4 regions of the Paenarthrobacter sp. NCHU4564 genome follow, and region 1 is predicted to be linked to each of the others. Evidence: riboswitches for the same ligand, from Rfam matches in the RefSeq annotation. Region 1 holds a riboswitch; each other region holds the start of a gene.
The links. A riboswitch is a leader RNA that binds a small molecule or an ion and turns the genes downstream of it on or off. The one in region 1 is predicted to bind thiamine pyrophosphate.
Positions count from the first base shown of each region.

Region 1 (7,391 bases):
CCACGTGAATCTCCTCTTGTTGCTGTTGCCGGCATGATTGCCGGAACCGGCACGCCCAGGGCGTCCCAGTCGATTGTAATGCGGTTAAAAGAACGGTGGAGCGGGCCTGTTGGCCCGCTCCACCGGTTCAGAACGTGGTGTTACTCTGCAGCTGCAGCAGCAACGATGTTCACTACGCGGCGACCGCGGCGGGTGCCGAACTCAACCGCACCTGCCTGCAGTGCGAACAGGGTGTCGTCGCCACCGCGGCCGACGCCTGCACCGGGGTGGAAGTGGGTGCCACGCTGGCGGACGATGATCTCGCCTGCGGAAACTACCTGACCACCGAAGCGCTTGACGCCGAGGCGCTGTGCGTTGGAGTCACGACCGTTGCGAGTGGAGCTCGCGCCTTTTTTGTGTGCCATGTGAAATGCCTGCCTCTAAAATTCTGGGAAACTGAAAAACGTGAACCGGTAACGGAAGTTACGCGATGCACGTGATCTTGATCTTGGTCAGTTCCTGACGGTGACCCTGGCGCTTCTTGTAGCCGGTCTTGTTCTTGAACTTCTGGATGACGATCTTGGGACCGCGGAGGTCTTCAAGGATCTCAGCCGTAACCTTGACCTTGGCCAGGTCCGCAGCTGCGGAGGTGACCTTGTCGCCGTCAACCAGGAGCAAGGCGGGCAGCTCAAGCGTGCTGCCGGCTCCACCGGGGACGCGGTTCAGCGTTACGTAGTCTCCAACGGAAACCTTTTCTTGGCGGCCGCCTGCGCGGACAATCGCGTACACCACTTGGGTACTCACTTCTCTCGACGTTTCTTACTAAATTTGCGTGCGGAACCTTGATCCAACGCAGGGCCCGGTTCGCGCTGTGCCTCAACGCCGTGGACTTCAGATCGAAGCCCGCGAGTCATCCCATGAACAATTCCAAGGGGCATAACCCAAGTGTTGGCGTAAGCACCGAAGATCAAGATTACGCTAGTTTGACCTTCAGTCGCAAATGAGGCCGGGCCCGGAGCCCTGGAGGTGACGCTTGTCACCACTGGAACGGACTCGCCCGGCACCGTGCCCATACAGCCTACCGCGGACGGGCGGCTTTGCTGTTTCGACGCGCTGGAAAGCCATTACGCGAACAAGCGCGGAGCGTCGAAGAAGGCTGTCTCGTAGCGGCAGGAGTGGGCAAAGGCTTCCACCATCGCCGCCCGCTCTTGCCCTGAGGCAGAAGCCGCTGCCAGGTCGGTGAACCTGATGGCGGTCCTGGTCGCTTCGGCGAATTCTTCGTCTGCGTAGGTCCGGAGCCAGTCCGCATAAGGGTGGCTGGCCGGTTCGCCGTTCCGGACATAGGAAGCATGCAGGCGGTGTCCCACCTCGGCGTAAAGCCAGTAGCAGGGCAGGATCGCCGCGAGCAGCACACCATAGCTGCCTGATGCCGAGGCCGCCAGGAGATGGTCCACATAGGACTTGGTAACCGGCCCGGTCGCCTGGCTGGTGCGGCGCGTGGCCAGCCAGTTCCGGTGCAACTCCGATTCCACCTCCAGGCACACCTGGGAGGCTTTGGCCCAGAACAGCTGCTCTTCCTCGCTGGGAGCCAGTGCCCCCGCCCTGGCCAGGACCCGCGAGTATCCGTTGAGGTACAGCGCGTCCTGGGCGAGGTAGTAGTTGAACCAGGACTCTGGCAGCGCACCCGATTCCAGCCCCTCGATAAACGGCAACGCGTTGATGGCCCCGAGTTCTCTGGACGCCTCTGCCCATAAGCGCGCCGCGAAGGTATCCGGCGCTGCGGAGGCCTCAAGGTGGTGGAAATGATGGATGGGGCCGCTGCCTTGGCCGACCTCCAGCCTGTCAGCGTCCCGGAGTGCCTGCAGCAACCACGGCTTCACTTCCCGAAGGGAAGCTTCCCAGTCACCCGTCCGGGCCTGCACGGTGGCCAATGCCGATGAAAGCGAGCAGCCCGTCCCGTGGCTGTTGCCGGTGTAGACACGCGGTCCGCCAACCTCGATGATGTCCTGGCGCAGCAAACCGCCCGTGTTGACCAAGGCGTCGGGGCAATCGTCACCGGCAAGGTGCCCGCCTTTGACCAGCACGGTATTTCCGCAAGCCGCGGCCAGGCGCTTTCCCTGGTCGAGTGCCGAGGCCCAGTCCGCGGCCTCAGGTTCTCCGAGCAGCATGGCAAGTTCGGGGAGGTTGGGGGTGACCAGGTCCGCCAGGGGCAGAAGATGACGCAATGCTTCCTCAGCGGTTTCCCTCAGGAGGCGGTCGCCGCTGGTGGCTACCATCACGGGATCAAGGACCACGACGGCGGGACGCACCGTTCCGAGCCAGCTGCGGACCTCGCCAATGACCTCCGCGTCGCCCAACATCCCGATTTTGACGGCATCGATCGTGATGTCGCTGCCGACCGCTTCCAACTGCTGGCGCAGGAATTCCACCGGCGGCACATGGACACTGCTGACGCCAAGGGTATTTTGGGCAGTGAGGGCGGTGACGGCGGCCATGCCGTAACCCCCGAGGGCAGAAATTGCCTTCAGGTCTGCCTGGATTCCCGCTCCCCCGGACGGATCCGAGCCTGCGATGCTCAGAACACGCGGTGGCCTGACAGGGCCGGGGGCTGCCGGGTAGACGGCAGAATCAGGGTAGGCGGAAGAAGACGACAAAGAAGTCATGGGGACATCCCTTCGCCGGTGCTAACCGGACAGGTTCAACGGGTCTGGATCTCAGCCGGGCCCGACGCCCGGCACCCCGTGTCAATCCCCAAGACTAGCCGGGAAACACCGGCCCTCCGAAACCCACGCGCAGTTGCTCCACGGATATGACTACGGCCCCCGGAATCCTGCTGCAGTGTGCCTGTGCAGGAAAATCCGCGGGCCGCGTCAATCCCTATCGGGTTGGAGCGCCAATCAGCGCCGAAGAGCTACAGCTCGGAGGCCGGGACACCGACACCGAGGATGATGGGCTCTTCGCCTGCGGGCTTTTCGGCAGGTTTTGCCGGGGCCTTGGCTTCATGCGAGGAACCACCGCCCGCCGAAGTACCCGTCTCATGGTGCTCGATGTTGGTCTCGTTGGCAGCACCCTGGGCCCTGCTTGCGCTGCGGTTCCGGCGTCCGCGGCGGCCGCGGGCCCGTGCCCCGGCCTCCGCCACGGCATGTCCGGCATCCGAAGCCTGGCCGGTTGCCACTGCGTCCGTGGCCTCGGCGGAACCGCCACCGGAAGCGGATGCCTGGGGTTCGGGCTCAGGAGCGGCGCCCAGGTGCGAGAACGCTTCCGCCAACAGATCCAGGCTCATGGTCGGCTTGGCCGGCTGCGGTTCCTCTTGGTGTTCAACGAACGGCAGTGCAACTTCCTCGCCGCCGAACCGCAGGACAGGCGCGGTCCGGCCTTCCTTGGACGCAGTGGCCGATTCCCTGGCGGACGAATCCTCCGTGGGAGCCTGCCCGGCAGGTGCTTCCTTGGCTTCAGCTGCATCTCCGGCCTGCGCCGCTGCGCGGGCCGCTTCCTCGGCACGGTGGACCTCGTCGTCGTGCAGGTGTGCGGCATGGGCGGCGGCAGCGATCGTGGCCAGGGCGGCGCGGGTCGCCTCGGCCTTGGCCTGGCGAACCGGGTCCATGGCTTCGGTGGCGGCGGCTGGTGCCGGCGCTGCCGGGGACGGGGCGTGGGCAACGGACGCTTCACCGTTCCCCTGTCCACCACCCTTGCCACGGCGGCGCTTGCGCTCCGTGCGGGGCGCCGGCTGCTGCGGCTCGGAGTGGGGGCGGTGCTGCTCGACGGCAACCGCATTGGCTCGGCGGTGCTCCACGGGTTCGTCATGCGTGACAACACCGCGTCCGGCGCAGTGTTCACACTGCTCGCCGAAGACTTCAAGCAGTCCGGTACCCATGCGCTTGCGCGTCATCTGGACCAGGCCCAGCGATGTCACTTCAGCTACCTGATGCTTGGTCCGGTCGCGGCCAAGGCACTCCACCAGGCGACGTAGCACGAGGTCGCGGTTGGATTCGAGGACCATGTCGATGAAGTCGATGACGATGATGCCACCAATGTCCCGCAGGCGAAGCTGGCGGACGACTTCCTCAGCGGCCTCGAGGTTGTTCTTGGTGACGGTCTCCTCAAGGTTTCCACCGCTGCCGGTGAACTTGCCGGTATTGACGTCAACCACGGTCATGGCTTCCGTCCGGTCAATCACCAGCGAGCCGCCGGAGGGCAGGAAGACCTTGCGTTCCAGGGCCTTGTGGATCTGCTCGTCAATGCGCCACGCGGCGAAGATGTCCTGGTCCTTGCTCCACTTTTCCAGGCGGCCCACCAGGTCCGGGGCCACGTAGGTCACGTAAGCCTCGATGGTGTCCCACGCGTCGTCGCCGGAGACGATCAGCTTGGAGAAGTCCTCGTTGAAGACGTCGCGGACCACCTTGATGGTGAGGTCAGGTTCGCCGTACAGCAGCTCGGGTGCCAGGACCTTGGTGGACGATGCTTGTCCTTCGATGCCTTCCCACTGTGCCCGCAGCCGGTTGATGTCGTGGGTCAGCTCTTCCTCGGACGCACCCTCGGCGGCCGTGCGCACAATGACGCCTGCGTTCTCCGGCAAGCGGTCCTTGAGGATCCGCTTGAGGCGGTTGCGTTCGACGTCGGGCAGCTTGCGGGAGATACCGGTCATGGAACCACCGGGGACGTACACCAGGTAACGTCCGGGCAGGGATATCTGGCTGGTCAGCCGGGCGCCCTTGTGGCCCACGGGATCCTTGGTGACCTGCACGAGTACCGAGTCGCCGGACTTGAGCGCGTTCTCGATCCTGCGCGGCTGGCCTTCGAGGTTGACGGCGTCCCAGTTGACCTCACCGGCGTACAGGACTGCGTTGCGTCCCCGCCCAATGTCCACGAACGCCGCTTCCATGGACGGCAGGACGTTCTGGACCTTGCCCAGGTAGACGTTGCCGATCAGCGAATCCTGCTGGGTCTTGGAGACAAAGTGCTCGGCCAGCACGCCGTCCTCCAGGACGCCGATCTGGATTCTGTCATCGCGCTGGCGCACGATCATCTGGCGGTCCACGGATTCACGGCGCGCCAGGAACTCCGCCTCGGTAATCACCTGACGGCGGCGGCCTGTCTCCCGCGATTCGCGGCGGCGCTGTTTCTTGGCTTCAAGCCGCGTGGAACCCTTGACGCTGGCCACACGGTTGGAACTGGTGGACTCCGACAGGGCGCGGGGAGCGCGCACCCGGGTCACGGTGTTGGGCGGATCGTCGTCCGAACCACCAGTCAGTTCAAGGTCCTGGTCCCCACGACGCCGGCGTCGACGGCGGCGTGAGGTTACCCCCTCTTCAGGGGCCTCGGCGGCCTGGGTTTCGTCGTTATCGCCCGCGGTGTCCTCGGCGTCGTTGTCTTCACGCTCGGTGCCACGGCGTCCGCGGCGGCCACGGCTCCGGCGACGGCGCCGGCCACCCGCTTCCTCCAGTTCCCCGTCGCCTGTACCGTCGGAGTCTTCGCCCTCTGCTTCGTCGGCCGCCTCCGCAGCGGGACGCGACACGGTGCTGAGGTCCGGTGCCTGGAAAATCATGGAGGTGATGGAAACCGGCTCCAGGAACAGCGCTGAGGAGCCCGGCGCGGCGGCTTCCTCCTCGGTTCCGTCCTCAGCCGTCTCCGGCTTAGCCTTCTCCACCTCAGCCTTCTCCACCTCGGCCGTCCCGGCCTCGACCGATCCGGCCGGAGCATCTGAGCCGGCTGCGGCAACTGCACCTTCAGGCTGTGAGGCCGGGACCGGCGTCGTGGATTCCACCGCTGCTTCAGCGGCCGGCGGCTCAGCAGCCTCCGCAGCTTCCACGGTCACGGGCTTCGCGGTACGACGACGGCGGACCGGCTTTTCGGGGGCCGGTTCGGCAACGGCTTCGGGAAGGGGTTCAGCCACGGCGTCAGTTTGCGGCTCTCCGGCGGCGGCAGGTGACTCTGCGGCGGCGTGGTCAAATCCGGGCAGGGGCTCGGCAGGCTCTGCCTTCTTGCGTGCCCTGCTGCGGCGGGCGGGGGTCTTGGCCGGCACTTCTTCCGGCTGTGTGGGGACGTCGGCGCCGGCCGCAGCACCGTCCACTTCAGCGTCGGCCGCGGCGCTGTCTAATTCAGCAACGGCCGCGGCGCTGTCTTCTGCGGCGGGCACGGCAGTTTTGGCTGCGGCCTTCCGTGGCGTCCGGGTGGTTCTGGCCCGGGTGGTCTTCTTGGGCGCTTCCGCAGTCTCCGCGGCAGCGGCCTCATCATTAACGGCTACAACCTGGTCATTATCCATATGTGGCAACACTCCTGCCCCAGCGACGCCGCCACATCCGGCGCCCAGTGGGGCATTTATTGTCAAAACCCTCAGGCGTTGACAGAAGTCGTCAGTGTTCCTTCCGGTTCGCACCATCCTTGGGGTGCGGCAGCCCGGGAAGGCCAGTGGCTTGGTTCTGGAACCCGTTGTTCTGCTGCCACAACCAGGTGCCGTCCATTGTCATGGCGGGCCTACCGAGGATCCTCTGATCCGGGGCATGCCCTGCTCATGCTGGCGGTCTTGGGAACAAGTCACCGGACCGGATTCCGAATGTGGATCGGCGTCCGGCCATGTTCATTCTCTCATACGCTTGCCATTTCGAGGGGAGGGAGCGTGTGTCGTACGGCAGGCGGAGAGTCTGGGCGCCACCTCCAGCCTCCGGAGTTACAATCCTCCCAAGAACCTTTCCCGGTGCAGCCGGGCCACCTGTCGAAAAGGATCACATCCGCGATGACAAGCACCGCCAGGGGAAACCGGGCCAACCCATCCACCATTTCCGGGGACGACGCCACTGTCGATCAGTCCCTGCTGCCGAAAATCCTGCGGGACAAGCCCTTCGCCTGGTTGCTCCTGGTCACGGGCATCATTGGCTGGTTGGCATCAGGTGCATTGGTGCTCGAAAAGCTGGAGGTCCTCAAGGACCCGAACCACGTGACCGTGTGCGATGTTAACCCGTGGGTTTCCTGCGGCACGGTCATGCAGACGCCCCAGAGTTCGGTCTTCGGGTTCCCCAACATGTTCATTGGGATCGTTGCATTCGCGGTCATCATCACCACGGCCATGGGCATCCTCGCCGGCGCCAAATACTCGCGCGGCTATTGGCTGGGCCTCCAGGCCGGCGTGACCCTTGGCTTCGTCTTTGTGGTCTGGCTGTGGTCGCAGGCCCTGTACGTCATCCACGTCCTCTGCCCCTTCTGCATGGTGGTGTGGGCGGCCATGATCCCCATGTTCGTGTTCGTGACCATCCGGAACATCACCCACGGGGTCATCAAGGCTCCACCAGCGCTGACCAGGCTGCTGGCCGGTTCCGGCTGGGCGATCGTGGCACTGCTGTACGTAGCGGTCATCGCGACTATCTTCTTCGCCTTCATCCACGTCTTTGCCGGGACGTCGGGCTACTAGCACTTCC
Region 1 is NZ_JBQLIS010000007.1:57,262-64,652, reverse strand. It holds gene obgE (GTPase ObgE) at 1-4, opposite strand, end outside; gene rpmA (50S ribosomal protein L27) at 141-404, opposite strand; gene rplU (50S ribosomal protein L21) at 463-771, opposite strand; gene thiD (bifunctional hydroxymethylpyrimidine kinase/phosphomethylpyrimidine kinase) at 1,104-2,642, opposite strand; TPP riboswitch at 2,633-2,731, opposite strand; gene ACSVIE_RS09375 (Rne/Rng family ribonuclease) at 2,891-6,241, opposite strand; gene ACSVIE_RS09370 (vitamin K epoxide reductase family protein) at 6,713-7,384, shown strand.

Region 2 (7,391 bases), on a different contig from region 1:
ACTCCCGAATTCGACCAGGCCGGGTGCACACCCGAACCATGGAATCCCTGGACGCCCCTGGGGGTCTTCCTGGTCCACCACATTCTGTTTTCAACGTTTCCCAACAAGTTGTTCCGTGCCCATGCGGCCCGCACGCTCGGACCGGACGCAGTGGACCTCTTCAGTATCGAGGCGCCTGTCTGGTCCGGCAGCAACGCCTGGGCAGCGCATGGTTCCACCACGTCCAGCGGCCTCCCGCTGATCGCCGGCGACCCGCACCGGCTCATGGAACTGCCCGGCGTCTACCAGCAGATCCGCTTGGCATGCCCCGAGTTCGACGCCCTGGGCTTCGCATTTCCCGGCGTTCCCGGACTGCCCCACTTCGCCCACACCGGGCACACAGCCTGGGCCATCACCAATGCCATGGCCGACTACCAGGACCTGTTCGAGGAGCAGCTCCGCCGGGTTCCTTCCCGCAAAACCGGTGGCGCCCGCGTCCTGGCGCGCAGCCCGGAAGGGTGGGAAACCGCCGTCGTCACCACGGAAAGCATCCACGTGCGCGGCGGCAGTGTTGAGACGGTGGAGGTGATCGAAACTTCCCGGGGCCCGGTCATTTCGGAAACGCCCGACGGCGGCGCGCTGGCGTTGAGGTTTCCCGCCCGGGTTGAGGGGCGGTTGGGTTTCGAGGCCCTCCTGCCGCTCCTGCGGAGCCGGACCGTCGCTGACGTCGAAGCCGCATTCGATGCCTGGGTGGAGCCCGTCAACAGCGTGGTCACCGCCGACGCAGCCGGGGACGTTCGGCATTTTGTTGCCGGCCTCGTTCCACAGCGCCACCCGGACAACCGCCGCTTCCCGGTCCCGGGGCTCTCGGCGCGGCATGCGTGGGACCGCCAGTACGTTCCCCTACCGCGCACGGAAGTGAAGAAGTTCGTTGTTTCCGCCAACGACCGGGCTGCAGGCGGAGGTGACCCCGTGGCCATGGAATTCGCTCCAGCCCACCGGGCGCGGCGAATCACGGAGCTGCTGGAGGCCGCTGGCCCGCTGTCCGTTGAAGACATGCAGGCCATCCACACGGATACGTTGTTGGGCCCCTGGCCGCTTTTCCGCAGCCTGCTGGAGGATCTGCCCATGGCAGGGCTTTCCCCCGATGTCCATGCCCTTCGCCTCCACCTTCTGGAGTGGGACGGCCGCATGGACAGCGGGAGCCGGCAGGCAGCAGCGTTCGCGTCCTGGCGCGGTGCGCTGGTCCAGCGGATCGTGAGGCATCCTGCACTGGCCCGGCTTCACGAGGCCACCGGGTTCCCTGCGCTGTTCGGTCCCTGGCTCTCAGTGGGCTCCCGCGTAGGCTTCGCCTTGGAGACTCTCCTGGTCCGGGGAGGAGAGCTCGGAATAGCCGTACCCCTCGAAGCGGCCGCCGCGTTGGAAGAGGCCGGCACCACCACGGAGGGCTCCGCTGTGTGGGGCGACCGCCACCGGATCCTCCCCGTCCATGTGCTCCCGGGCTCCTTGGCCGGTTCGGCGCCGGATTCACCGCTCAGCGGGGATACAGGGTGCGTCCTCTGCACGGAAAGCCTGCCGGGCGTGGAAGACCGCAGCTTCCGTGGGCCCGTGGCCCGCTACGTCTGGGATCTCCAGGACCGGGACAACAGCCGCTGGATCGTTCCGTTCGGAGCTTCCGGTTCTCCGGCTGACCCGCACTTCGCAGACCAGCTGCCCCTGTGGACTGTTGGGGAACTCGTCCCCGCGGCAACGTCCTGGGACCAACTGGCCAAAGACCCCCGCTAAGACTCTCCCCATCCGCCACCAAGCCCCCGAGGAAAACATGACCGCTGCCCAGGACTTTGCCACTCGAACCACCGTTTACGCCGAAGAACTCGACGGCTGGGGAGCCCTGCGGATTGTTCCGTTGGTTCCCGCCGAAGACATCGACCTCATCCATGAATGGGTCGGCCAGCCGAGGGCCAGGTTCTGGGGCATGCTGGAGAAAAGCCGGGAGGAAGTCCTGGAGATCTATGAGTTCCTGGACTCACTGGACACGCACCACGCCTTCCTGGTGGAGCTGGACGGCCAGCCCCTGGCGTTGTTCCAAACCTATGAGCCCCTGCACGATCCCGTGAGCGAGGCCTACCCGGCACGGGAAGAAGACATCGGCATGCACCTGCTGCTGGCCCCGGCCACCCGGCCGATCCCCCACTTCACGCCGCGCCTGGCCACCTCGCTCATCAAGTACATGTTCTCGCTGCCGGGCAAAGACCGGATCGTGGTGGAGCCTGACGCCCGGAACGCCAAGGCCCTGCGACGGCTTGAAGCCACCTGCTTTGAACTGGGCCCGATCGTTCAACTGGAGGAGAAGCAAGCACAGTTGGGGTTCCTTACACGGGCCGGGTTCGAGGAAATCCAGGCCCAGGAAGTTCCGGCCAGCTAAGCCCGCGTGGCGCCTCCTCTAGCGCCAGACAAAGCTCCAGGTGCCTGCTCCTACGGCTGCCACCACCGCGGTTCCGGCAATGAGGACGCCGCCCAGGAGAACCCAGGCGTCCAGCAGGGAATAGGTGGACTCACGCGCCCATGTGCGCCGGCCGCCACCAAAACCGCGGGCTTCCATGGTCACTGCCAGCCGGGAAGCCCGCCGGACAGCCTGGACCAACAGGCCGAAGCTCTGTCCCAAGGTCGCCTTCAGCCGTTGCAGGGGGCTGCCCTGCGAACCCACACCACGGGCGCGCCTGGCCATGCCTATTGTCTGCCATTCCTCGGCCAGCAAGCCCACCAAGCGCATCGCGGCCAGGGAGCCCAGCACAAACCGGTGCGGGAGCCTGGCCTTCTGCGCCAAAGCATCGGCGAGGTCGGTCGGGTCCGTGCAGGTCATCAGCAGGATCGCCGGAAGTGCGATGGCCAGCCCGCGAAGCATGAACCCGAGTCCCAGCTCCAGCGAGCCTTCGCTGATGGACCAGAGCCCGACGTCGAGCAATACAGCGCCGCTGTCAGCGGCGACGATCGCTGTGCTCCAGCCGCCAACGGCCGCGGCGATAATCAGCGGCCAGGCCCTTGACCAGAGAAGCCCGAGCGTGAGCCCGGCAAGGGGGAATAGCGCAAGCTCGGCAACCAGGGCCACGGACGCGGAGACCCAGTCGATGGACAGCGCCAGGACCAGCGAAATCAGGAAAACGGCGACGAACTTCGCCAAGGGGTTGGCCCGCGTTAATAAGGCATGGTTGCCGCTCAGGCTCAAGGTGTCCCTCATGCCGCACCCGCTTCCATTTTCCGGGACCGCTCCGCCGGGGCCAACCTGAGTTCCGCGCCGCCCAGCACGGCACTGAACTCCTCGTCGTGCGTCACCGAGACCACGGCGGTGCCTTGGTCCAGCAGTTCCGACAGGAACGACGCCAGTTCGGCCCACGTGTTCGCGTCCTGGCCGAAGGTCGGCTCGTCCAGGACCAGTACCTTGGGGTGTGCGGCGAGCACGGTCGCTACGGACAGCCGGCGCTTCTCGCCGCCGGACAGGGTGTAGGGATTCGCGTCCACCAAGTGCGTCAGCCGGAGCCGCTCCAGCAGTTCGTCGACCCGCTCCTCGCCACGGCCCACATGCCTGGGACCGAACATCAGCTCATCCAGCACCTTGCCGGTGACGAACTGGTGCTCCGGTTCCTGGAACACCGTGCCGATCCGGGAAATCAGTTGGTCCGCTTTCCACCGGAAGGGATCTATCCCGGCGCCTTCGGAAAGCTCGACGGCGGCAGAGACCTTCCCTGCCACCGGCGCCAAAAGTCCTGCCAGCGTCAAGGCGAACGTGGACTTTCCGGTGCCGTTGGGTCCGGTGATGGTGAGCGCCTGCCCTGCCCGGACCTGGGCACTGATGCCGTGCTGCACCGGCTGCGGCGGGATGGACCTGAAACCCTTCCTGCGTGGCTTGGCGCGGGAAACTGCCAGGTCCTGGGCCGCCACCAGCAGTTGCGCGGATTGGTTGCCGCGTTCCCTGCGGCGGGTTTCGGGAACGTACCCGGGCACCCACACGCCGGCGGCCTTGAGCAGGCTGTGCGCTTCAGCCAGAACCTGGTCCGGCGGCCCATCCAGGAGCACCCCACCGCCCGCCGAACCGGGCTGCAGGACCACGATCCTGTCCACCAGGTCCTTCCAGACGGACACCCTGTGTTCCACCACAACCAAGGTGGCGCCTGTCTTGTCCAGGCATCGGCGCACGGCATCACGGACTTCCAGCACACCGGCAGGGTCCAGGTTGGCCGTCGGTTCGTCCAACAGGATCAATCCCGGTCTCATCGCCAAAATACCCGCCAGCGCAAGCCGCTGCTTTTGGCCGCCGGAGAGTGCCGCCGTCGGGTGGTCCAACGCCAAACCGCCGCCATCAGCGGTACGCAACCCCACGTCGTCGAGCGCTTCATGAACCCGGGTCCAGATCCGGTCACGGGGCACGGCAAGGTTTTCGGCTCCGAAGGCGACGTCGTCGCCAATCCGGGACAAGACCACCTGCGTTTCGGGATCCTGCTGCATCAATCCGGCGCGGCCGCGTTGTTCCCGCGGCGAAGCACCGTCCAACAGGAGTGAACCGGTCTCGTCCGAATCATCCTCTTCCTCGCCCAGGACCCCGGCCAGCGCGTGCAGCAAGGTCGACTTGCCCGCACCGGAGGGACCCAACAGCAACACTCGCTCGCCCGGATCGATGCGGAGGTCAAGGCCCTGGATGGCAGGTGTGGTCCGGCCGGCGTGCCGCCAACCCCAGCCCTCGGCGGAGATGGCGGCAGGCCTGCCGGTGTTGGTCTGTGCCATCAGTTGAAGACGGGCTCCGAGGCGGCCTTGCGCGATGCGAAGGCGCTCAACACGCCGGTTTTGGCCAGGCCCCGGGTGGCGACCCAGGAGAGGGCACCGGCAATGATGGCGCCGGACAACGTGCAGAACGCGATGTAGGCCAGCTTGTCCACGGCCTCGTAGGCGATGTTCCAGCCCCACGGCATGAAGGAGTCGTTGAGGCCGCAGAAGAGGCCCGCACCGGCACCGGCCAGCAGCGCCGTGGGGAGGTTGAACTTCTTGTAGCGGAACGCAGCGAACACCAGCTCGGCACCCAGGCCCTGCAGGACGCCGGAAATCAAAACGGTGGTGCCGTACTGGGAACCCATGATCAGCTCACCCGTCGCGGCCACAGCCTCGCAGAACAGCGCGGCACCGGGTTTGCGGATGATCAGCATGCCCAGAACTGCGGGGATCATCCAGCCGCCGGCAATCAGGCCGGTCAAGGGCGGGTAGGCCGCGTTCATGGGAATGGATACGATCGCGGCGCCCTGGGACCATGCCCAGAAGATCACGCCGCCGGCGATGGCGATCAAAGCTGCCACCACGATGTCTACTACACGCCAGTTGTAACTGGTCTTCTTCACGCTTGCCGTGGTCATTTCTTTGCCTCCTGAGGTTACAGGAGGGGAAAGTGCTCCCCGGATTCCCGGCAGGCATGCGCCACCGGTGTTCCGGACACTCTGAGAAGCTCGACTCCCTTGCGCCGGTACTAACCGGATCAGGTTCGAGGGTCTGCGGCTGTCCGCACTCTCAGCGCCCTCGCGTCACCTGCATCCCTGCAGGGTTCGACGGCGGCGCTCCCCTGTCGTTATCAATCTGCCCTGATGGGCGAGGTCCAGTTTACACCCGGGTCCGTGCGTTGGCCCTCGCTGGCAGTCATAAAGGGTTGCGGTTTCTCCCGGCCCGTTTGCCGGCTTCCTCTCTCATGCACACCTGAGAGAATGACTTCATGACGGATCATCCCGGCTTAGGCCAGCCTGCACCCGAACCACGGCTCGCTGCCAGCGTGATCCTGCTCAGGGACGCCGCCGACGGGCTCGAGGTCTTCGTCCAGCACCGGGTGTCCACCATGGACTTCGCCGCGGGCATGGTGGTCTTTCCCGGAGGCCGCGTGGATGCCGCGGACAGTGAAGGGTGGGACTACCCGCAGGAGTTGCTGGCAGGGCACGCCGATGCGTGGTCGGAAGCATCCATCGCCGCCAACCCGGACCAAGCCATCCGGGAAGCGGGCACCGTGCTGACTGCCGCCCTCCGCGAGGTGCAGGAGGAAGCCGGACTCACGCTTGAGCCTGCAGATCTGCGTCCGTGGGCCAACTGGGTGACCCCGGTGGACATGCCCAAGCGCTTTGACACCTACTTCTACGTCGCCAAGGCCCGTGACGGGGCAGCGCCCCAACACCAAACAACGGAAGCCTGGCAGTCGCTCTGGATGCCCGTGGCCGGCGTCCTCTCCGCTGAAGCCGAAGGCACGCTCCACCTCATGCCACCCACCTACTACCTGCTCAAGGAACTTGCGAGCCTGGGCACCGTGGATGCTGTGTGGGGCGCCCGGCACCCCGTAGTTCCCGTCCTGGCACCCCGGGGTTCCATGGCGGCCTTCCTGAAAGACAGGGAAAACCGCCGATAAAGGCTCCCATTGCGCCCGCGAATGGTGCCTGGTGCACGCTGTAGGTGAGGTTAGGCTTGGGACATGAACTTCTTCTTCAAGCTGCTGGGGACCGGAGTGAGCCTCGGAGCAGGATTCGTCGGCACCAAACTGGTCAACCTGGCTTGGGAGAAGGCCAGCGGCAACAAGCCGCCCGCAGGTCATGACGACCTCGAAACCAGCCTGCGCTCAGCACTGACATTCGCGCTGGTTTCGGCCTTCGTGAGCACCCTCATCCAGGTCCTAACCAGCCGCGGCACGCAGCGCGCGATCGCCCGCTTCGCCAAGACGCACGACATCGTCTGACCCGCTGCCCGGGGACAAGCCAAGGCACCCCACCACCGGCGGCGCACCCTTGGGCGACCCATTTCCAAGGTGCCCTGACCGCCGGACTCAGCGGCCGGCGTCGTGCGTTCCGTCCCCCGGATGTTCACCGGCAGCCCGCTGGACCACGGCCTCAAGTTCGTCCTTGGTGAGGAGCTCGCGGTGGCCGTGCTTGGTCCGGTAAGCGGAACGGCCCACCATGTGCGCGGACACGGGCGCGGTCAGCAACTGGAATATCCAGGCCACCAGCAGGACCGGCCACACCCACCACGTCCGCATCTGCAGGCCGATGGAGGCCAGCATCAGGAAGAGGCCCAGAACCTGCGGCTTGGTCGCGGCGTGCATGCGGCTCATGAGGTCCGGGAACCGCAGCAGGCCGATCGCCGCGCCCAAGGACATGAGGGCGCCGACCACCAGGAAAACGGCCGTCAGAACATCGATCACGGCGTCTACGCCCGTAGCGTCAGGAGTCATTGCTCTGTTCCCGCCTTTCGGCCACGAACCTGGCCACCGTCACGGAACCGATAAAGCCGATCACGGCCAGGGCCACCAGCAGCATCAGGTTGTTGAGGTGCCGGTTGATGGCCATGTCGATTGCCAGGGCCGCGCCCACGATGGCCAGCAGCACGTCGGATGCCAGCAC
Region 2 is NZ_JBQLIS010000017.1:54,156-61,546, reverse strand. It holds gene ACSVIE_RS16115 (penicillin acylase family protein) at 1-1,764, shown strand, start outside; gene ACSVIE_RS16110 (GNAT family N-acetyltransferase) at 1,802-2,404, shown strand; gene ACSVIE_RS16105 (energy-coupling factor transporter transmembrane component T family protein) at 2,423-3,217, opposite strand; gene ACSVIE_RS16100 (ABC transporter ATP-binding protein) at 3,214-4,758, opposite strand; gene ACSVIE_RS16095 (ECF transporter S component) at 4,758-5,378, opposite strand; TPP riboswitch at 5,457-5,593, opposite strand; gene ACSVIE_RS16090 (NUDIX hydrolase) at 5,729-6,406, shown strand; gene ACSVIE_RS16085 (DUF4235 domain-containing protein) at 6,470-6,730, shown strand; gene mnhG (monovalent cation/H(+) antiporter subunit G) at 6,818-7,222, opposite strand; gene ACSVIE_RS16075 (monovalent cation/H+ antiporter complex subunit F) at 7,212-7,391, opposite strand, start outside.
Region 2: linked by a shared signal. The riboswitch ahead of ACSVIE_RS16095 (ECF transporter S component) and the one ahead of thiD (bifunctional hydroxymethylpyrimidine kinase/phosphomethylpyrimidine kinase) in region 1 are both predicted to bind thiamine pyrophosphate.

Region 3 (7,391 bases), on a different contig from region 1:
CACCTCCGGGTGCAGCGGGATCCGGCCATCGGGCGCATAGAACGTCTGGCCGCGCTGCCGGGTCTCCGCGTCCAACGCACCGCCAGGGGCAACAAAGGACGGCACATCGGCTATGGCATACAGGACCTTGTAGCCGTCGCCGTCGCGCTCGATGAAGAGGGCCTGGTCAAGGTCCGTGGAGCTGGCAGGATCGATGGTCACGAACGGAACGTGCCGCAGGTCGTGGTCCGGCAAGCGGTGCTCTTCCACCGCGCGTCTGGCCTCCTCCACAGCCGGTGCCGGGTACTCCCGGGGAAGATCCAGCTCCGTCCTCAAGGCAGCCAGGGCATCGGCAAGCTGGTCCGTGGAGTCGTCGACGTTGGGAGCTATCCGATGATGTGACACGAAAGTCACATTAGCCCGAAAACCGCCGATAGTCTTGAAGCATGGGCACTTCCCAGGACAGCAATGCTCCAGTTGGCACCCTGGCGATCGAGCTCCTTGGGGCCATGGCCTACGGGGAGTTGTCGGCCTTCGGGAGGCTGTCCGCGGACTCCCGGCATGCTCCCACCCTTCGGGACCGGGCCATGCTGGGCAAGATTGCCGTGGGAGCCTACGGAAACTTCGCCATGATCAGCGACCACCTCGCCGGGTTGGGCGTTGATCCCGAGGATGCCATGCTGCCATTCCAACAGTCCTTTGACCACTTCCATGAGCGCACCCGGCCGGGCGACTGGTACGAGTCGGTCATGAAGGCCTACGTCATCGATACGGTCTCGGCTGACTTCTACCGTACCGTCGCAGGATTCCTCGACGCCCGAACACAGGTGGTCGTGCACCAGGTCGCTTCTGCCGACCATGCCACGGAGGCCCTCCGCATCCTGCTGCGGAAGGCGCTCGCCGACGACCCCAGGCTCTCGTCACGACTCGCGCTGTGGGCACGGAGGCTCGTGGGGGAAGCGCTGACGCAGGCACAGCGGGTGGGACTGGAACATCCCTGGCTGGGCCCCGTGCTCAAGGCCGGCGGGGAGGCGCGGGAAGCGGTGGGCCGCTTGACTGCGGACCTGGCAGCGGGGCACGGACAGAGGATGTCGGGCCTGGGGCTGGCCCCCTGACCGTCAGCGGCCGGCGTCGAGGGCCTCGAGCAGCGACCTTGCCGCCGCCGTCGGATCGTCCGCCTCCGTGATGGCGCGAACCACCACGATCCTTGCGGCACCTGCGGCCACTACGTCCTCGACGTTGCCGAGGTCGATCCCGCCGATGGCGAACCAAGGCAGATCAGCGCCAGCGGCGTCGTTCCCGCGGGCCCGTTCCACTGCTTCTGCGGCAAATGTGACCAGCTCCAGTCCAACGGCCGCGCGACCGGGTTTTGTGGGAGTGGCCCATACGGGTCCGACACAGAAATAGTCCAGCCCGCCCGGCACCTGCGACGCCGCGATGGCGGCATCGGCCTGTTCCGGAGTGTGGGTGGAGAGGCCGATCGCAGCACCGGGCAGGAGCTGCCGGGCGGCCGGAAGCGGAAGGTCCTTCTGGCCGATGTGGAAGACCGGAGCCCCGGAAACACTGGCAACATCGGCCCGGTCGTTGACCGCCCACAACTTTCCGTGGCGTGCAGCGGCCTTGCCGAGGACCTCCAGGAGCTCCAGCTCCCGGCCGGCCTCCAGGGACTTGTCCCGGAGTTGGATGATGTCCACGCCACCGGCGAAGGCGGCGTCCACAAAGTCCGCAAAGTCCTCCTTCTCCTGGCGTGCGTCGGTGCACAGGTAGAGGCGGGCAGAAGCAATGGCGTTGGGCTGGGTCATGGAAACCAGAGTAGTTCCTCTAAACTGGGCTCGTACTGCGGGAGCCGTGGCAGCGTCATATGACTGCCCGGCTGAGAGGGCTTCAGCGCCGACCGCTTGACCTGATCCGGGTAATACCGGCGTAGGGAAGGGAAAAACATGGTCGTACCCCGGCCCGTTCCGGAAACAGCACCGGACCTTGAAGCAGATGTGATCGTCATCGGTGGCGGGATCATCGGATTGGGCATCGCGCACGAGGCCCGGGCGGCCGGCCGTTCGGTGGTGGTGGTCGATCCCGCACCTGCCACGGGGGCCACTTTCGCAGCAGCAGGCATGCTCGCCCCCGTCAGCGAACTCCACTACCAGGAGGAAGACCTCCTGGAACTCATGCTGGAATCAGCCCGGTTGTGGCCGGCTTTCGCGGCGGACCTCGCCGGACGTGGAGCAGCCATCGGTTACTGCACGACGCCGACACTTGGCGTGGGTGCCGACGCTGCCGACCGCCGTGCCTTGACCGATCTGCGGTCCGCCCAGCTTGCGGCCGGATTGGCCGTGGCGCCGCTGGCCCTGCGGGAAGCGCGGGAGCGCGAACCGCTTCTGAGCCCGCAAATTTCCTGTGCCTTCGATATCCCCGCCGACCACCAGGTGGACCCGCGGAGGCTGGCCGCCGGCCTGATGTCGGTCCTGGCCTCCCATTCTCCGGAAGACCAGACCTGGGTCGCCGGGGCCGCCGACGGTTTCCTGGTGACGGAGTCCGCAACCCGGTTGCTCCGCGAGGAGGACCGGGTGCTGGGTGTGGGGCTGGAGTCCGGCATCAAAGTCCGGGCTGCGGAGACGGTGGTGGCCAACGGACTCGGCGCCGGCAGGCTCGACGGACTCCCTGATGGGCTGTCCCTTCCCGTTCGTCCCGTCTACGGGGATATCCTTCGGCTTCGCGTGCCGGAGCACCTGCGCCCGCTCGTGACAGCCACGGTCCGGGGAATGGTGCGCGGGGTCCCGGTCTACATCGTCCCGCGTGACGACGGGACTGTGGTCATCGGGGCAACCCAGCGCGAAGACAACCTTTCTGCCACGTCCAACGCAGTCTCAGCCGGAGGTGTCTACCAGCTCCTTCGCGATGCCCAGGTCCTGGTGCCCGCCGTCGCCGAACTCGAGCTGCTCGAGGCCACGGCACGTGCACGGCCAGGCACACCGGACAACGCACCCTTGCTGGGACGGGTGACCGGCAGCACCGGGGAGGTTCGCGGACTGGTCATCGCCACCGGCTTCTTCCGCCACGGCGTCCTCCTCACCCCGGTCGCGGCAAAGATCGTGGGCGGGCTGCTGGGCGGCTCCGGCGACCCGCGCTGGTCGCGGTTCGCACCGGACCGCTTTGCGCCAACTGAACAGCATGAACTTCCTCCCGGACCACGCACGTCGATCAAGGAACCCGCATGAACATCAAACTCAATGGCACTGCCCGTTCAGTGCCGGACGACGCATCCGTCAGCACCCTCGTCAGCGACGTCACCGGCCGCGCCCTGGACCACCGCGGTCAGGCGGCCGACGGCGGCAAGCTGGGTGTCGCCGTCGCCCGCAACTCCGAAGTAGTCCCGCGGAGCCAATGGGCCGCGACGGCCCTGGCCGACGGCGATGAACTCGAACTCGTTACTGCGGTCCAGGGAGGCTGAGAGGATGACCATCACCAGCACAGGCAACACGCGGCAGACCGGGACCGACGACGCCCTGGTCATAGACGGAGTCGGATTCTCGTCCCGCCTCATCATGGGAACCGGAGGGGCGCCGAGCCTGGACGGACTTGGTGCGGCGCTCCTGGCCTCGGGCACCGAACTCACCACCGTGGCCATGCGCCGGTACTCGCCGGCAGAGACGGGCTCGCTTTTCCAGCTCCTGGTGGACAACGGCATCCGCGTACTGCCCAACACGGCCGGATGCTTCACTGCCAAAGACGCGGTGATGACGGCCGAACTGGCCCGTGAAGCCCTGGAAACCGATTGGGTCAAGCTGGAGGTCATCGCTGACGAGCACACTCTCCTCCCGGACGCAGTGGAGCTGGTGGATGCCACGGAGCAACTGGTGAACCGGGGTTTTAAGGTGTTCGCCTATACCAACGATGATCCTGTCCTTGCCCTGCGCCTGGAGAACCTCGGAGCCACGGCCGTCATGCCTCTGGGATCGCCCATTGGGACAGGCCTGGGCATCCTGAATCCGCACAACATCGAACTGATCGTGTCCCGTGCCTCCGTTCCCGTGGTGCTGGATGCGGGCATTGGCACGGCATCGGATGCGGCGCTGGCCATGGAACTCGGCTGCGACGCCGTCCTGCTGGCTACCGCGGTGACCAGGGCCCAAAACCCTGCGCAGATGGGCGAGGCGTTTAAACATGCGGTTGCGGCCGGCCGGCTCGCCCGGCGTGCCGGCCGGATACCGCGGCGCGAGCACGCTTTGGCGTCCTCTGCCATGGAAGGCCGTGCCGAGTTCCTGTGACCGGCGCTGCCTTCCCTGCAGCGGCGGGGACTTAAACGGCTGTGGCCACCACCCGAGGGGTGGTGGCCACAGCCGTTGCCGGAACCTAGAGCCGGAGGGCCTTGGTCAGGGCCGCAGTGTCGTGCGCTGTGCGCTGCCGGCCCAGGAAGACCGCTACGCCCGCAGCTGCCGCCGTGCCCAGCACAATCGGGAGGACCCACGGGATCCACGTCAGGCCGGGCTGGTAGCCCAGGCCGAACGCGATGAAGATGATCCAGGCAACCGTACCTGCAGCCGCAGCGACGCCCGCCGGCACCGCGATGCCGTACTTGCTGTGGCGCTTGTCATTGGCCCACACAATAAAGCCGGTGGCAACGGTGGCAAGCACCACGACGACGAGTGACAGCATCGGTTCTCCTTGCGGCTGGCTATGAAACGGTGGCTCTAGAGGGCGCCAAAGCCCACGCGGCGGACTTCCTCGGCGCCGATCTCCACATATCCCAGGACGCTGCCCGGAACGATCACCTGGCGGCCTTTCTCGTCCGTGAGACGCAGGTCAGACCCCTTGGAGATAGCTTCCCCTACGATCTTGGCGACGGCCTCGGCATCGAGGGCGGATTCGAGCACGATTTCGCGGCCAACATTCTGAATGCCGATTTTTACTTCCACAGCAAGGCCTCCAAGCCAGTCAAGAGTTTAGTCAGTCCTCTATTTGTAGCTTAGGACTCTTTGGGGAATCGACTGATTCCGCGCCAAGCTAAACGATAGATCAGATCGCTGGCGACATCGAGGTCGAGGTTCCCGTCCGTTTCCAGCCAGTAACGCGCGCTGACCTGCGCCATTCCCGCCAGGCCCCGGCCCAGGAGCTGGGCCTCCAGAGGGGGCAGTTTGGTGTCTTCCGCGATCACGCGGGCCACGGCGTCGGCAAAGGTCTTGTTGAACGTTTCCAGCCGGGAACTTACGTCGGGATCGTTGATGAGGTCCGATTCGAACACCAGGCGGTGCGCCTGGTCGTCGTCGGCGATGAACTTGTAGTACGCACGCATCACGGCCTTGACGCGTTCCTTGTTGTCAGTGGTGGAGTTCAAGGCGGTGAGCATCAGTTCCGTCAACGCGGCCAGGTGGCTGTCCAGGAGTGCCATGTAAAGCTCGCGCTTGGAGGGAAAGTGTTGGTACAGGACGGGCTTGCTCACGTGGGCGGTCTCGGCGATTTCATCCATGGCAGCACCATGGAACCCATTGGAAACGAACACTTCCAAGGCAGCATTGAGCAGCTGCGCGCGGCGTTCATCCCGCGGCAACCTCGCTGAACGCGTGGTGCCGCTCCGTTCCTGCTTAGCCGGTGATCCGTCGCTTGCCCGTGTGCCGTCAGCCACAGTCTGCCGCCTTTCCCTTGCAGTTATGACCACTGTACCCGTGGGTAATATGACCGGGCGGCATCGGCAGGCATACATTGGGGTATGGCCTCAATTCCTGCTGCCCGCACCGCGCCCGCCGTCCTGCCGCCCCTTGTTGAACCGGCCGACGCTCTGACGCCGGCCGAGGTGGAGCGTTACTCCCGGCATCTCATCATTCCGGAAATCGGCGCGCTGGGCCAACGGAGGCTTAAGAATGCGAAAGTCCTCGTCATAGGGGCAGGCGGCCTGGGTTCACCGGCACTGCTGTACCTGGCTGCAGCCGGCGTGGGGACCCTCGGGATCGTGGACGACGACGTCGTGGATTTGAGCAACCTCCAGCGCCAGGTGATCCACGGGGTCAAGGATGTGGGTTCGCCCAAAATTGAGTCAGCACGGAACGCGATCGCGGAGCTGAACCCCCTGGTCACCGTGGTTCTGCACGATCTCAGGCTTGACGCGTCCAACGCCCTGGACCTTTTTGCCCAGTACGACCTCATCCTGGACGGCGCGGACAACTTCGCCACGCGGTATCTGGTCAATGACGCCGCTGCCATCCTGGGCAAGCCCTACGTATGGGGTTCCATCTTCCGGTTTGACGGCCAGGTCAGTGTCTTCTGGGCGGAGCACGGCCCCACCTACCGCGACCTCTATCCCGAGGCGCCGCCCGCCGGCTCAGTGCCGTCCTGCGGGGAAGGGGGAGTGTTCGGCATGCTGTGCGCGGCCGTGGGGTCCCTCATGGTGACCGAAGCGGTCAAGCTGATCACCGGCGTCGGACGTTCCTTGCTGGGGCGCGTGGCGCTCTTTGATGCCCTAGGTGGAAGCTGGCGCGAAATCAAGGTTTCCAAGGACCCTGAAGCCGCGCCCATCACCGAACTGACCGACTATGAGGCTTTCTGTGGCATCACTCCCGCAGCAGAAACGGACCGGGAGCACACCGTCTCCCCGGAGGAGCTGTCACGGATGCTGAAGGAGCGTGCTGAGGGGGAGCGGGACTTCGACCTCGTGGATGTCCGGGAGTCGGGGGAACACAGCATCGTCAAGATCGAAGGTTCCGTGCTCATCCCGCAGGGCAGGATCCTCGCGGGCGAAGCGTGGGTGGATCTGCCGCAGGACCGGGACATCGTCTTCCACTGCAAGGCGGGCACGCGTTCGGCTGCCGTGCTGGAGGCCGCCAGGACGGCGGGCTACACCAGGGTCAGCCATCTCGACGGCGGTATCCTCGCCTGGGTGCGCGACGTGGAGCCGTACAAGCCGGTCTACTAGGCACCGCCGGTGTACCAGGCAGCCAGGCGCAGCAGCAACGCAGTAGCAACGCGCAGCAGCAAGGCGCAGCGATCCAGCGCCCGGCGCTGATTCTCAGGCGCTTTCGGAGCGCAGCTGTTCGTGGTCTACCGGGCATTCGGCGGCAGGCGCGGCAACCTGGGGCTGCTCGACCTGGATGCCGTAGAGTGCCTCGAGGGCTGCCACATAGTCGTCCTGCTGGCCCTTGGCGGCAAGCTCCCTGGCCCGGACGGTGGGAACATGGAGGAGCTGCTTGACCATGCGGCGGAGGGCGAACTCCACTTCTTCGGCAGCAGCCGTGCAGCCGTGGCGGGCGCGCACTTTTTCCATCTCGGAATCCAGTACGTTCATGGTGTGGCGGCGCAGGGCCACGATCGCCGAATCCACCGAGCGCGATTCACGCTCCGATTCGAAAGCCTGGGCGGCGGTGTTGACGATCGTGCTCGCCTGGGACAGGGACTCGGCCTGCTCCTGGGGCGCCGCGAGG
Region 3 is NZ_JBQLIS010000023.1:25,819-33,209, forward strand. It holds gene ACSVIE_RS18445 (RNB domain-containing ribonuclease) at 1-384, opposite strand, end outside; gene ACSVIE_RS18450 (ferritin-like fold-containing protein) at 426-1,094, shown strand; gene thiE (thiamine phosphate synthase) at 1,098-1,781, opposite strand; TPP riboswitch at 1,809-1,926, shown strand; gene thiO (glycine oxidase ThiO) at 1,920-3,197, shown strand; gene thiS (sulfur carrier protein ThiS) at 3,194-3,430, shown strand; gene ACSVIE_RS18470 (thiazole synthase) at 3,435-4,247, shown strand; gene ACSVIE_RS18475 (hypothetical protein) at 4,333-4,635, opposite strand; gene ACSVIE_RS18480 (DUF3107 domain-containing protein) at 4,671-4,895, opposite strand; gene ACSVIE_RS18485 (TetR/AcrR family transcriptional regulator) at 4,946-5,680, opposite strand; gene moeB (molybdopterin-synthase adenylyltransferase MoeB) at 5,687-6,886, shown strand; gene ACSVIE_RS18495 (glutamyl-tRNA reductase) at 6,980-7,391, opposite strand, start outside.
Region 3: linked by a shared signal. The riboswitch ahead of thiO (glycine oxidase ThiO) and the one ahead of thiD (bifunctional hydroxymethylpyrimidine kinase/phosphomethylpyrimidine kinase) in region 1 are both predicted to bind thiamine pyrophosphate.

Region 4 (7,391 bases), on a different contig from region 1:
CGGTCCGCTCGAACCCCAGAGTGTCCACGTAGAACTTTTGCGCCGTCGCAACGTCGCCTACCTGAAGGTGGACATGCCCGACGCCGGCACCGGCCCGGGCCTGGCCCGTCACCGCCTCTTCGCTCAGGTACTGCTGAAGGTAGGCCTGCGGCGGCAGGGCAACGTTGTCCATGACCACGTTCTTTCCGTCCCACTGCCACACGCTCCGGGGCTTGTCGTAATACAACTCGATGCCATTGCCTTCGGGATCGGTGAAGTAGAACGCCTCGCTGACCAGGTGGTCGGCACTGCCGACGAAGGCACGGGGCTCGTATTGCGCGGCAGTGGCAATGGTCGCGGCCAGGGCGGGCTGGTCTTCGAACAGGATCGCAGTATGGAAGAGGCCGGCCTCGCCCCTGCCGGGAATCTGCAGGCCTGCGGCCGGAGCCAGGTGGACTACGGGCTTGCCGAGGCGGCCCAGGTACAGCCCGCCGTCCTGTTCGGCGACCACCTGCAACCCCAAGGCGCGCTGGTAGTAGTCGCTCATGAGCTTCATGTCGCCCACTTTGAGCATGACAGTGCCCATGGAGAGATCGGCAGGCAGCAGGTCCTGGCTGGATGAAGTGGTCATGCGAAGCTCCCGGTGATCAAGGTGGCCGCTTTTCGGCTCGTTCTACCTCTTTAAATTACTTGAAGCTTCAATTTATTCCCAGCGGACGACGTTGCCCCTTAAGACCACGTGGCTCAACCGGTGGACGGTGGCAAGCTCCTGACGGGGATCCTCGCGGCACACCACCACATCGGCAGGTGCCCCCTCGCTGATTCCTTCCGTCCCCAACCATGCCCTGGCACCCCACGTGGCGGCATTCAGCACCGCGGCAGGCGGCAGGCCGGCGTCGTGCAGTTCCTGCATCTCGTCGGCGATCCGGCCATGCTTGATGACGCTGCCGGCGTCAGTGCCGGCATAAATGGAAACGCCGGCCTCATAGGCTTCAAAAACCCGCTCGCGCCGGCGTTCCCACAGGCTGGTCATGTGCTGCGCGTAGTCGGGAAACTTTGGCTTGGCCTGCGCCGCGATGTCGGGAAAGGTGGCAATGTTGACCAGGGTGGGAACGATCGGAACATCCTGTTCCACGAGGCGCGGGATGTGCCGCGGCAGCAACCCGGTGGCATGCTCTATGCAGTCGATTCCGCCGTCCAGCATGTGGTCGATGGTCTGTTCCGCGAAGCAATGCGCGGTAACCCGGGCGCCTTCGTCATGCGCGGCAGCTATGGCTTCCTTGACGACCCCGGCTGGAAATGACGCGGTTAAGTCCCCCACTCCCCTGTCAATCCAGTCGCCCACCAGCTTGACCCAGCCATCGCCGTCGCGCGCTTCTTTCCGGACGGTCTCCACCAGTTCATCCGGCTCGACTTCGTGGCCCAGACCCCGCAGGTACCGCTTGCTGCGGGCAATGTGCCGGCCGGCCCGGATGAGGCGCGGAAGGTCCTCCCTTTGCTGGACCCAGCGGGTATTGCCGGGCGAACCGGCGTCGCGGATCAGCAGCGTTCCGGCGTTCCGGTCCGCCATGGCCTGGGCGAGCGTGGTCTCCTCATCCACCGCACCACCGGGCCCCAGCCCGATGTGGCAATGCGCGTCGACGAAGCCCGGCAGCACCCATCCGGCAAGCACTCTGTCCGGCGGCGTTGCGGGACGTTCAAAAGTCAGCTTTCCGTCAACTGACCACAATCCCCGGCGTTCGTCATCGGCTGCAACCAGCACCGGACCGCTGAATTCAATGATGTTGGCCATGGCAGAAGCCTAGTGCGACGAACCCCGCCCCGCCCCTTTCGAAAGCTTGTGACTGGGAGCACCCGCTGCCCCTGTGGTAGCTTCTTCCCTGACCACACGGGAGCCCTTGCAGGGGCTGAGATCGGGCTGAAGCAGTCTGCGACCGTCGAACCTGTCCGGGTAATGCCGGCGAAGGAAGTGAGTAATCCTTGAGCACCACAGAAACACAGCACAGCCCTGCCCGGAACCAGACTGCTCCGGCCGGGGAAGCCGTCACGCAGTCGCTGAAGTCCCATTCGCTGGCTTGGGTGGAGGATCCGGGCCACGGCATCCGCGTACCGGTGACCGAGATCGCCCTGGAACCCTCCCCCAACGGGCAGGCCAACGATCCTTTGCGGGTGTACCGCACGGCCGGCCCGGGAAGTGATCCGGTAGTCGGTCTGGAACCGTTCAGGAAGGCCTGGATCGAGGAACGCGGCGATACGGAAAGCTACACGGGCCGGGAACGCAACCTGCTCGACGACGGCAAGTCGGCCGTGCGGCGCGGAGCAGCGTCTGCGGAGTGGAAGGGTGCACAACCGGTGCCCCGCCGCGCCGTCGAAGGCAAGACCGTCACCCAGATGCATTACGCCAGGCAGGGCATCGTCACCCCGGAAATGCGGTTCGTGGCCCTGCGGGAGAACTGCGACGTGGAGCTGGTCCGCAGCGAAGTCGCTGCAGGGCGGGCCATCATCCCGAACAATATCAACCACCCGGAATCGGAACCGATGATCATCGGCAAGGCCTTCCTGGTGAAGATCAACGCCAACATCGGCAACTCGGCTGTCACCAGCTCCATTGCCGAGGAAGTCGACAAGCTGCAGTGGGCCACGCAGTGGGGCGCAGACACCGTCATGGATTTGTCCACGGGAGATGACATCCACACGACCCGCGAATGGATCATCCGGAACTCACCCGTGCCCATCGGCACGGTTCCGATCTACCAGGCTTTGGAAAAGGTCAATGGTGAGGCCAATAACCTCACGTGGGAAATCTTCCGTGACACGGTGATCGAACAGTGCGAGCAAGGTGTGGACTACATGACCATCCATGCCGGCGTCCTCCTGCGGTACGTGCCCCTCACCGCCAACCGGGTCACGGGCATCGTGTCCCGCGGTGGCTCCATCATGGCCGGCTGGTGCCTGGCCCACCACAAGGAGAACTTCCTTTACACGCATTTCGATGAGCTGTGCGAGATCTTCGCACAGTACGACGTTGCCTTCTCACTCGGTGACGGCCTCCGCCCCGGAGCCACAGCCGACGCCAACGATGCCGCGCAGTTCGCCGAACTGGACACCCTTGCCGAGCTGACCCAGCGAGCCTGGGAATACGACGTCCAGGTCATGGTCGAAGGACCGGGCCACATCCCTTTCCACCTGGTGCGGGAGAATGTGGAACGCCAGCAGGAACTGTGCAAGGGGGCTCCGTTCTACACCCTCGGGCCGCTCGTGACAGACGTTGCCCCGGGTTATGACCACATCACCTCCGCCATCGGTGCCACGGAGATCGCCCGCTACGGCACGGCCATGCTCTGCTACGTGACACCCAAGGAGCACCTTGGCCTGCCGAACAAGGACGACGTCAAGACCGGCGTCATCACCTACAAGATCGCCGCCCACGCCGCGGACCTGGCCAAGGGACACCCTGGGGCGAACGAACGTGACGATGCCCTCTCCAAGGCGCGTTTCGAGTTCCGGTGGCGGGACCAGTTCGCCCTGTCCCTGGATCCGGTGACCGCGGAGTCGTTCCACGACGAGACGCTTCCGGCCGAACCGGCCAAGACCGCGCACTTCTGCTCCATGTGTGGCCCCAAGTTCTGCTCCATGCGCATCAGCCAGGACATCCGCGACGAATACGGTTCGGCCGAAGCGCAGGCCGCGATCGCCGACATGTACAGCGGCATGCGGGAGAAAAGCGAGGAATTCCTCGCAGCTGGAGGCAAGGTCTACCTGCCGGAACTCCAGGTACCGGCAGCCTCAGGACGCGCGAACTGACATAGTCCGCCCGACCTCGGCGATGAACGATCGGATGATCCGGTCACCTTCCACCGAGTCCTGGGGCCGGTGCCCTCCCGCGGCCACGCGCCGGAGGGCACCGGTTTCCTGGAGGTACGCGGCGATCTCTTCGTAAAGGGGCTCCCAACCGCCGGTCAGCACCAGCGTGGGGACCCCCGGAACGATGTGCAAGGGGGCTTCCCAGGGCGGAGCCTGCAACCTGAGCCGCCGGGCAGAGCGCCTGGCCTGGGGTGTATCGGGCACGCCTGCCACGGATGAAAACGCACGGCGGTAGAACTCGCGTTCATAGTCGGCGTCGTTGAGCTGGGTCCGCACGTCAAAAAGCGGTTCCATCAGCGCCCGGTGCGCTGCCGTCGCGGGCAGTTCAGCGGTCAGGGACAGGCACACCGGCTCCACCAGGGAGAGGGAAAACACCAGTTCCGGCCGGTCCAGGGCTGCCAACATGGCAGCGATCGCCCCTTGTTCATGGGCTACGACATGGCCTCCGCCGACGTCTGCCAGCGCACCGACGAGGATTTCAACGTCCGCTGCCACATCCGATGACAACGGCTCCTCCACCGGATGGAAACCATGGCGCCGGAGGAACAAGGCGTCATAGTCCAAAGCCATGCCATGTTGCTTGGGCCAGGCCGCAGCGCCGAAACTGCCCAGGCCGTGGACAAAAACAACGCGCTGCTTCTGCATTGACCAAGCGTATTCCACGGCACTGACATCCCAACCGGGGGTTGGCTGCCTACTTGCCCAGGAACTTGTCGAAGCCCTTGGGGAGGTTAAGCATGGACGGATCGAAGTCCTGGGCACCCTGGCCGAACGCAGCCCCCGTGGGCGCCGATGCGGCCGCAGCCCGCTTGGCTTCGGCGTCGCGCAGTTCCTGGGCGGCTTTGGCAGGGTTGCCCGAACGCGCCTTCTTCTTCGGCGCGCTCTTGCCGCCCTTGCGCCCGCCACCAGGGCCACCCAGGCCAGGCATTCCCGGCATCCCCGGCATGCCGCCGCCCTGGGCGAGCTTCTTCATCATCTTCTGTGCCTGGGCGAACCGCTCCAAGAGGCCGTTGACTTCAGAAACATGAACGCCCGAGCCCTTGGCGATACGGGCCCGCCGGGAACCATTGATGATCTTGGGAGCCACGCGCTCATGCGGTGTCATGGAACGCACGATTGCCTCGACGCGGTCGATCTCCCGCTCGTCAAAGTTCTCCAGTTGCTGCCGGATGTTCTGGGCTCCCGGCATCATCATGAGCATCTTCTTCATGGAGCCCATGTTGCGGATCTGCTGCATCTGGGCGAGGAAGTCGTCCAGGGTGAAGTCTTCCTGGTCGGCAAATTTCTTTGCCATCCGGGCGGCTTCTTCCTTGTCCCAGGCCTTCTCCGCCTGCTCGATCAAGGTGAGGACATCGCCCATGTCCAGGATGCGGGAAGCCATGCGGTCCGGGTGGAACAGCTCGAAGTCGTCGAGGCCTTCACCAGTGGAGGCAAACATGACAGGCTTGCCGGTGACCGATGCAACAGACAGCGCGGCACCGCCGCGGGCATCGCCGTCGAGCTTGGACAGGACGATACCCGTGAAGTTGACGCCCTCGTCGAAAGCCATGGCCGTGTTCACGGCATCCTGGCCGATCATGGCGTCAATGACGAACAGGACCTCGTTGGGGATGATTGCCTGGCGGATGCGTCGGGCCTGGTCCATCATCTCGGCGTCCACGCCAAGACGTCCTGCGGTGTCCACGATCACAACGTCATGGAGCTTCTGACGGGCCTCGGCAACACCGGCCTGCGCAACGGCGACGGGGTCGCCTGCAGGGTGTTCCACCTCGGACGTTGCACCGGGATGAGGCGCGAAGACGGGAACGCCGGCACGCTGGCCCACGACCTGGAGCTGCGTTACGGCGTTGGGGCGCTGGAGGTCACAGGCGACCAGCAGGGGGCTGTGGCCCTGGGCCTTGAGCCACTTGGACAGCTTGCCGGCGAGGGTGGTCTTGCCCGCACCCTGGAGGCCGGCCAGCATGATGATGGTGGGGCCGTTCTTGGCCAGGCGGATGCGCCGCGTTTCGCCGCCAAGAATCTCCACGAGTTCCTCGTTGACGATCTTGACGATCTGCTGGCTGGGGTTCAGCGCAGCGGATACTTCCGCACCGAGGGCACGTTCGCGGATCCGGGACGTGAACCCGCGGACCACCGGCACGGCAACGTCGGCGTCCAAAAGGGCACGACGGATCTCCCGGACTGTGGCGTCGACATCGGCCTCCGTGAGGCGGCCCTTGCCGCGGAGGTTCTTGAAGGTTGCTGTCAAGCGGTCAGAGAGTGAATTGAACACGCGCCGTGCACTTCTTTCGATGGTCTGCGAATGGGGCCACTGCGGCCCGCCGGAGTCTTGACGACTATCTAGGGTACCAAGTCGAGCCTACAAGATGGCATGCTGGCACAGTGACCAGCAAAACAACTGTGAAAACCTTGCTCATCCTCGGTGCTTCGGGAGACCTGACGGGACGGTTGCTGCTGCCGGGGCTGGCCGGGCTGCTGGCGACGGGCAGGGCGTCAGGCCTGAAACTGGTCGGCGCCGGGTCCGACCCCTGGACCCCGGGCCAGTGGAAGGAACGGGTTGACGGAGCCTTCGCAGCTGCCCTGAAGTCCGCGGGGCCGGAGGGAATACGGGACCTTGCCGCGGTCGCCGCGACCACGGTCTACCATCAGGTGGACGTGACCGCCGACGGCCCCCTGGCCGGACTGCTGGCCTCGCTGGAAGGTCCCGTGGCCGTCTACTTCGCACTGCCCCCGCAGGTCAGCCAGAAAGCGTGCGAAATCCTCCGGCCCGAGCAGGTTCCACCCGGAACCCGGCTGGTCCTGGAGAAGCCCTTCGGTTCGGGCACGGCGTCGGCCAGCGACCTGAACCGGACACTGGTGAAATTGGTGCCGGAGGACCATATCCACCGCGTGGACCATTTCCTGGGCAAGGCGACGGTGCTGAACATCCTGGGCCTGCGCTTCGCCAACCGCTTCCTGGAGCCGGTGTGGGACCGCGAACACATTGAAAAGGTCGAGATCATCTTCGATGAAGATCTCGCCTTGGAAGGCCGGGCGCGCTATTACGACAACGCCGGCGCCTTGCGCGACATGATCCAGAGCCACCTGCTGCACATCATGGCTTTCCTGGCCATTGACGCTCCCGCCAGCATCGACGAACGCGACCTCCGGGATGCCGTAGCCACCGTACTGAGGGCCAGCAGCATCAAAGCACCCTACCGCGACTCCACCCGCCGGGCCCGGTATACGGCCGGCACCCTTGGCGAGCGGCATGTTCCCGATTACATCGACGAGGCCGGCGTGGATCCGGCCAAGGAGACCGAGACGCTCGCCGAAGTCCGCGTGGACATCGACAACTGGCGCTGGAAAGGGGTGCCTTTCATCCTGCGCTCGGGCAAGGCGATGGGCCACAAACGCAAGGAGGCAATCGTCACGTTCCGGCCGGTGCCGCACCTGCCGGTCGGGTTCTCCGGCGTGGATTCGCCCAACCAGCTCCGGATTGGATTCGGGCCGGATGTGCTGCAGCTGGATGTGGACGTCAACGGCCCGGGCGACATCTTCACCTTGGA
Region 4 is NZ_JBQLIS010000016.1:66,831-74,221, reverse strand. It holds gene ACSVIE_RS15715 (VOC family protein) at 1-610, opposite strand, end outside; gene ACSVIE_RS15710 (amidohydrolase family protein) at 683-1,771, opposite strand; TPP riboswitch at 1,858-1,965, shown strand; gene thiC (phosphomethylpyrimidine synthase ThiC) at 1,960-3,783, shown strand; gene ACSVIE_RS15700 (alpha/beta fold hydrolase) at 3,766-4,488, opposite strand; gene ffh (signal recognition particle protein) at 4,538-6,115, opposite strand; gene ACSVIE_RS15690 (glucose-6-phosphate dehydrogenase) at 6,226-7,391, shown strand, end outside.
Region 4: linked by a shared signal. The riboswitch ahead of thiC (phosphomethylpyrimidine synthase ThiC) and the one ahead of thiD (bifunctional hydroxymethylpyrimidine kinase/phosphomethylpyrimidine kinase) in region 1 are both predicted to bind thiamine pyrophosphate.